Regions from separate parts of the Staphylococcus sp. NRL 16/872 genome, predicted to be linked through region 1. Evidence: riboswitches for the same ligand, from Rfam matches in the RefSeq annotation. Region 1 holds a riboswitch; each other region holds the start of a gene.
What was found. Region 1 has a riboswitch for S-adenosylmethionine ahead of metK (methionine adenosyltransferase). Riboswitches for the same ligand answer to the same signal wherever they lie in the genome.
Positions count from the first base shown of each region.

Region 2: linked by a shared signal. The riboswitch ahead of MT340_RS09885 (methionine ABC transporter ATP-binding protein) and the one ahead of metK (methionine adenosyltransferase) in region 1 are both predicted to bind S-adenosylmethionine.
Region 3: linked by a shared signal. The riboswitch ahead of MT340_RS01755 (MetQ/NlpA family ABC transporter substrate-binding protein) and the one ahead of metK (methionine adenosyltransferase) in region 1 are both predicted to bind S-adenosylmethionine.

Region 1 is NZ_CP119327.1:1,088,602-1,090,877, reverse strand. It holds gene metK (methionine adenosyltransferase) at 112-1,308, opposite strand; SAM riboswitch class I at 1,426-1,536, opposite strand; gene pckA (phosphoenolpyruvate carboxykinase (ATP)) at 1,701-2,276, shown strand, end outside.
Region 2 is NZ_CP119327.1:1,985,159-1,987,434, reverse strand. It holds gene MT340_RS09895 (toprim domain-containing protein) at 1-346, shown strand, start outside; gene MT340_RS09890 (thioredoxin family protein) at 339-635, shown strand; SAM riboswitch class I at 693-799, shown strand; gene MT340_RS09885 (methionine ABC transporter ATP-binding protein) at 882-1,907, shown strand; gene MT340_RS09880 (methionine ABC transporter permease) at 1,900-2,276, shown strand, end outside.
Region 3 is NZ_CP119327.1:373,869-376,144, reverse strand. It holds gene MT340_RS01755 (MetQ/NlpA family ABC transporter substrate-binding protein) at 129-944, opposite strand; SAM riboswitch class I at 1,056-1,162, opposite strand; gene MT340_RS01750 (hypothetical protein) at 1,309-1,734, shown strand; gene MT340_RS01745 (LPXTG cell wall anchor domain-containing protein) at 1,912-2,276, shown strand, end outside.

The sequences.
Region 1 (2,276 bases):
AACTTAAAATGACTTTGTCAACAAACTTCCTTTTATACTATCAATAATCTTCATTATAATAGAAATGATTAATAATTTCGATATAAATCATCAAAACTTCAATAAAGGCTGCTATGCTTGTACAGCATCTTTTAGGACATTAACTTTGTCTAATTTCTCCCATGGTAATAAGACATCAGTACGTCCGAAATGACCATAAGCTGCAGTTTGTTTGTAAATAGGTTGTTTTAAATCTAACATTTTAATAATACCTGCTGGTCTTAAGTCGAAGTGCGCTCTAACTGCTTCAACTAATTGCGCTTCTGAGACTTTACCAGTGTTAAATGTATCAATAGAAATTGAAACTGGTTCAGCTACGCCAATCGCATAAGCTAATTGAACTTCACACTGATCAGCTAACTCAGCTGCAACAATATTTTTAGCTACATATCTTGCTGCATACGCTGCTGAACGGTCTACTTTAGTTGGATCTTTCCCACTGAAGCAACCCCCACCATGACGTGCATAACCACCGTAAGTATCAACAATAATTTTGCGACCTGTTAAACCAGCATCTCCTTGAGGACCACCGATTACGAAACGACCTGTAGGATTGATAAAGAATTTAGTTTCTTCGTCAATTAAACCTTCTGGTACTGTAGGATAAATAACATGTTCTTTAATATCACTTTGAATTTGTTCTAGTTCAACATTATCTGCGTGTTGAGATGACACAACGATTGTATCAATACGTTTTGGTTTATCATCTTCATCATATTCAACTGTTACTTGAACTTTGCCATCTGGACGTAAGTAGTCTAGAATGCCATCTTTACGTACATCTGATAAACGTTTAGCAAGTTGATGCGATAAGAAGATTGGTAAAGGCATATATGTTTCTGTTTCATTTGTTGCATAGCCAAACATTAGACCTTGGTCTCCAGCACCAGTTGCTTCGATTTCTTCTTCTGAAATATCTTCACGGTACTCTAATGCTTTATCTACACCTTGAGCAATATCTGGAGATTGTTCATCAATCGCAGTTAATACTGCCATTGTTTGATAATCATAACCATATTTTGCGCGTGTATAACCAATATTTTTAATCGTTTCTCGCACTACTTTAGGAATATCAACATATGTAGTAGTAGAAATTTCTCCTGCAATTAAAGCCATGCCTGTAGTAACTGCTGTTTCACAAGCAACACGTGCGTTTGGATCATCTTTTAAGATTTCGTCTAAAATGGCATCAGAAACTTGGTCAGCAATCTTATCAGGGTGTCCTTCTGTCACTGATTCTGAAGTAAATAAACGTTTATTATAAGTCATGTTTTGCTCCTTTATATATTTTATATTTACGAAAATTCTCTTTTAAATTGTGAGCTCAAAATAAAAGAGCCCTCTTCACTATATAAGATAGAGAGAAGGCTCTTAAACGTCCATTCGCTCTTATCGTTCAGACCTTATATGTCTGCAAACGGTTTGGCACCTTTCTTTTTATAAAAGAGGTTGCTGGGTTTCATTGGGTCCATGTCCCTCCACCACTCAGGATAAGAGAATCCGTTACTAACTATACTATCGAATCCCCTTAACAATGTCAATTTCGATTTTTAAAAGTTTTTGTCTTTACCAGGTGGAATAATTAAACCATTATGTTATACTAATTTAATGTAAAGGCTTACACGAAATATATTAATAATTAGATGCTGGAGGGATTGGGTATGTCAGTAGATACATACAGCGAAACACCTAAAATTAAACACTTATTAGAGAAAGAAAGTTCACTGTTCCAACTTTCTACTACACAACTTTACAATAAAATTTTAGATAACAACGAAGGTGAATTAACTGAACTAGGAGCAATCAACGCAAGTACTGGTAAATATACTGGACGTTCACCTAAAGATAAATTCATCGTAACTGAACCTTCTTATAAAGATAATATCCACTGGGGAGATATTAACCAACCTATTGATGAAGAAACTTTCTTAAATCTCTACAATAAAGTTTTAGACTATCTTGATAAAAAAGATGAACTCTACGTTTTCAACGGTTATGCTGGAAGTGACAAAGATACTCAACTTAAATTAACGGTTATCAACGAATTAGCATGGCATAACCTATTCGCACAAAACATGTTTATCAGACCTGATTCATTAGACGAAGCTAAAGATATTAAAGCTAACTTCACAATTGTTTCAGCACCTCATTTTAAAGCAGATCCAGAAGTAGATGGTACTAAATCTGAAACATTTGTCATCATTTCATTCAAACATAAAACAATTTTAATCGGTGGT
Region 2 (2,276 bases), 900 kb from region 1:
TGATAAGAAGAGAGTACAACAAGTCATCGCTGAGCCTGTCAATATTATCTGTACACATGGTACAATGAGTATCGACAAAATAGATGATATGATTGAATCATTATATGATAAGCAAGTGTATGTACTTGCAGATTCAGATGACGAGGGTGAGAAGATTAGAAAGTGGTTTAAACGATATTTAAGCGAAAGTGAACATATCTATGTTGATAAAACATATTGTGAAGTCGCACGATGTCCTAAAAACTATCTAGCTAATGTTTTGAGCAGATACGGTTTTACTGTTCGAAAAGAAAAACGTCTCATACCTAATTTAACGACTGAAAGGTTAGTATTAATGAATGAGTAGTACAATAAAAGTAGAAGATATTAGTGAAAACTTCAAAGAGGATAAACATCTTATATTTGGGTATACACCCATGTGTGGCACATGTAAAGTTTCTGAGCGAATGTTAGACATCGCAAACGAAATCTTAAAGTTGCCAATTAAAAAAATTGATTTAAATTATCATCCAGAATTTAGCGAAGAAAATAAAATTATGTCTGTGCCTGTGTTAATGATTATGAATAAGGATAAGGAAATGGATAGAATTTATGCATTTCAATCCGTTCCTAATTTGTTAGAAAAGTTAAAATAATTATTGACGAATATATAGTACGATGGTAGGATATAAATTAATTAAATAGTGCGAAAACTCTTATCAAGAGAGGTGGAGGGATGTGCCCTATGAAGCCCGGCAACCGTCTAAATAATAGAAATGGTGCCAATTCACATAAAGTTTAACACTTTAGAAGATGAGAGAAAGATATATAAATGCTTTCTCAACTTTTATAAAGTGAGAAAGCATTTTTTAATTACATAAAGTTTTAAGGAGGCACTTAACGTGATTGAATTAAATCAAGTAGTAAAACGCTATCACACAAAGAATAAAGATGTTCTAGCAGTGGATCACGTTGACTTAAAAATAGAATCAGGCTCAATTTTTGGAGTTATCGGATTCTCTGGTGCTGGTAAAAGTACGTTAATTAGAATGTTTAATAATCTAGAAGCACCTACATCAGGTGACATAATTATAGATGGTGACAATATTAACAAACTTTCAAAAGCAGAGTTAAGAAGAAAACGTCAAAAAGTGAGTATGGTTTTCCAACATTTTAATCTATTGTGGTCACGAACTGTTTTAAAAAATATTATGTTTCCACTTGAAATTGCTGGTCATTCAAAAGTGAAAACTCGAGAAAAAGCATTAGCACTTATTGAGCTTGTGGGTTTAAAAGGTAGAGAAAATGCTTACCCTTCAGAATTATCAGGAGGTCAAAAGCAAAGGGTAGGTATCGCACGTGCCTTAGCCAATGATCCAGACGTGTTGTTATGTGATGAAGCCACAAGCGCGCTTGACCCACAAACTACCGACGAAATTTTAGATTTACTATTAAAAATCAAAAAAAGACAAAATCTTACAATTGTTATCATCACGCATGAAATGCAAGTAATCAGACGAATTTGTGATGAGGTAGCTGTTATGGAGAATGGCCGTGTCATTGAACAAGGTAGAGTTAGTGAAGTCTTTGAAAATCCTCAACACGAAGTGACAAAACGCTTCGTTAAAGATGATTTGGATGATGATTTTGAAGCATCAATTAAGCATCTAGAACCTTTAGATTCCGATGCTTACATTGTGAGACTTAACTTTAATGGTAACAATGCTACTGAACCTATCGTGTCTTACATAACTAAAAACATGGATATTGATATAAATATTCTTGAAGCAAATATTAAAAATACGCGTGATGGTTCGATTGGATTTTTAGTTATCCATATTCCACATATTTCACATTTGGCTTTTGAAGAATTTAAAAATGATTTGCATAAGCGACATGTCAATGTGGAGGTGATTAAGCATGAATAAATCATATGGTGATATTCTTCATGAAATGATTACAATGCCTAATGTCCAGTGGCCAGATGTATGGCAAGCGATTTATGAAACGTTATACATGACTATCGTTTCGACAATTTTCGCTTTTATTCTTGGCTTAATCTTAGGTGTATTACTCTTCCTATCAGCGAGAAGTCATTCTGCTGGGGCAAGAATTTTTTATAGTATAGTTTCATTTGTTGTTAACTTATTCCGAGCAATTCCATTTATCATTTTAATCTTGTTATTAATTCCATTTACAAGTGTCCTTTTAGGAACAATAAGTGGTCCGACGGGTGCGTTACCAGCTTTAATTATTGGTGCAGCACCGTTCTATGCAAGATTGGTAGAAATTGCGTT
Region 3 (2,276 bases), 710 kb from region 1:
TCGTCGTCCTGCTCCGGTAAAGATAATTAATATTAAAAAAGGGCTTAATATAAGCGTATTTTCAATTCAACTGGCTACTGCCAAAATATTTATTGAAGACGAGGCATGTATTTTGTTTCGACTTCTTTCTAATTACTTTCGTATGGGATAACATCATCACCATATTCTTTTTTAATATAGTCTTTAATTTCTTTAGATTGCATTACTTTTAATAGTTCTTGGAACTTTTTGTCCTTTTTATGACCTTCTTGCACGGCGATGATATTGGCAAACGGTGATGATTTACCTTCTATTACAATGGCATCTTTAGAAGGTTTCAAACCATTATCTATTGCATAGTTTGAATTCATTATGACAGCTGCACCTTCCCCATTTTTATATGTTTTAGGTAAAAATTCTGCCCCTTGTTGATGATTAAATTTCAAGTTCTTTTTATTTTCAGCAATATCTTCAAATTTTGCATCTTCAATTTTGATGCCTTTTTTAAGTTTAATTAATCCTTCATCAACAAAGAAAGATAAAAATCGACCTTCTTCTGCTGGATTATTAGATACATAAATAGTAGAACCTTCTGGAATATCTTTTAAATGTTTATATTTTTTACTGTACACTCCCATTGGTGTTGTAAACACTTTGCCTAACTCTTCAATTTTATAACCATGACTTTTCTTTTCAGCTTTCAAATAAGGGACATGTTGGAAGAAGTTAGCATCTACGTCGCCTTTATCCAATAGTTTATTCGGCACTTTATAATCATTCACTTCTTTTACTTCTAAATCATAACCTTTTTTCTTTAATTGATCTTTAGCTTTTTTTAAGACGTCTCCATGTGGTGCAGGTGATGCTGCAACAGTAATTTTTTTATTATCCTCTTTATCTTTGCCACAACCTGCTAAAACTATAATTAATACTAAAATACTGATAACACTCAACCATTTTTTCAAGAATACCGACACCTCTCTTTAAGAATGCTTCAATTACGCTCCAACTCTTAAATACTTATAAGACATAAAAAAATACTTTCTATTGCCTAAGAGAAAGTACAGATACACTTTCTCTTATCTCTTAAAGTAAGTCCTACTTTATGTGAATTAGCACTATGTCATTGAATGACGTTTGCCGGGTTTCATAGGGCACATCCCTCCACCACTCTTGATAAGAGTTTTCATGTTTTATTGAATTGATATTATATTAGCACTAGACATAGATAGAAGCAATATAATTTTTAGAATATTCTAATTTCTTTAGATGTGTAGTTTCTTTCATGGAGGGAATAATATTCAAAACGAATTCGAAGGATGACTCATTATGCTACGCTACGCCTACCACTTACTTAGTGCTTTATTCATCAGTATTATTTTGCTAATGACTATGACAGTTATGGATGTCTTAGCACAATCGACTCATTTAACATTATTGCTAATTAATATTGATTTTCTTGTAGATCCTAGTAAAACACCATTAATTCTCGAATTGTTGATTCACGTATTTATTGGTTTTATCATTTATATTATTTTCTTTGCGATTTATCATATTTCTAAACCGTTTTATAAAATCAGTTACTTCTTATTGTTCATTGTTTTTGCAGCATTATATCCCCTATTAATTGTTATGGCTCAACGCTCATTTTTCCATTTTAGTTGGGGAGAATATGGTTTATGGATGATGGCGCACTTGATTTTTATAATGTTAATGGCTTTTGCAATTTCTTACTTTTCAAAAAAGAGATTTTAAAACCTAGACATGAAAATCTTAAAAAAATCTTTACTATCATTAACTTATATTTACAAACTATGCTTTCTTTAACTTAGATTAAAAATTCAATAATGTTTACTTTAAATCCCTATTCAACTGTTATTTCAGTGCTACACTAAAGTTGTAATTGATAATAAATGAAATGGGGTTTTCATTGTGAGGAAGGTCTCTCTAATTGTATCAACTGTTTTAACAAGTACAGTTTTATTAACTGTAACAAATCCATCTCATGCATCTGCTACAGAATTTGTAACGCAAGATAATGCTCAACAAGTTGCAACAATGGCGATGTCAAACAGTGGAGGCAACCCTGATTTACAAAACTTCAAAAAAGCAGTAGATAAGGGCGATTACTTTGAAATCATCAGTCAAAATAAATTAAATGCTGGGAACGGGGTTTACAAAGTCTATAAAACTGGTGAAGTAGAATATAAAAATGATAAATACAGTCAATTTAATAAACTTCAAGATGGAGAAACACATGCTGAACACGGTATAGCTAAAGCAGCTGAGATTGAACC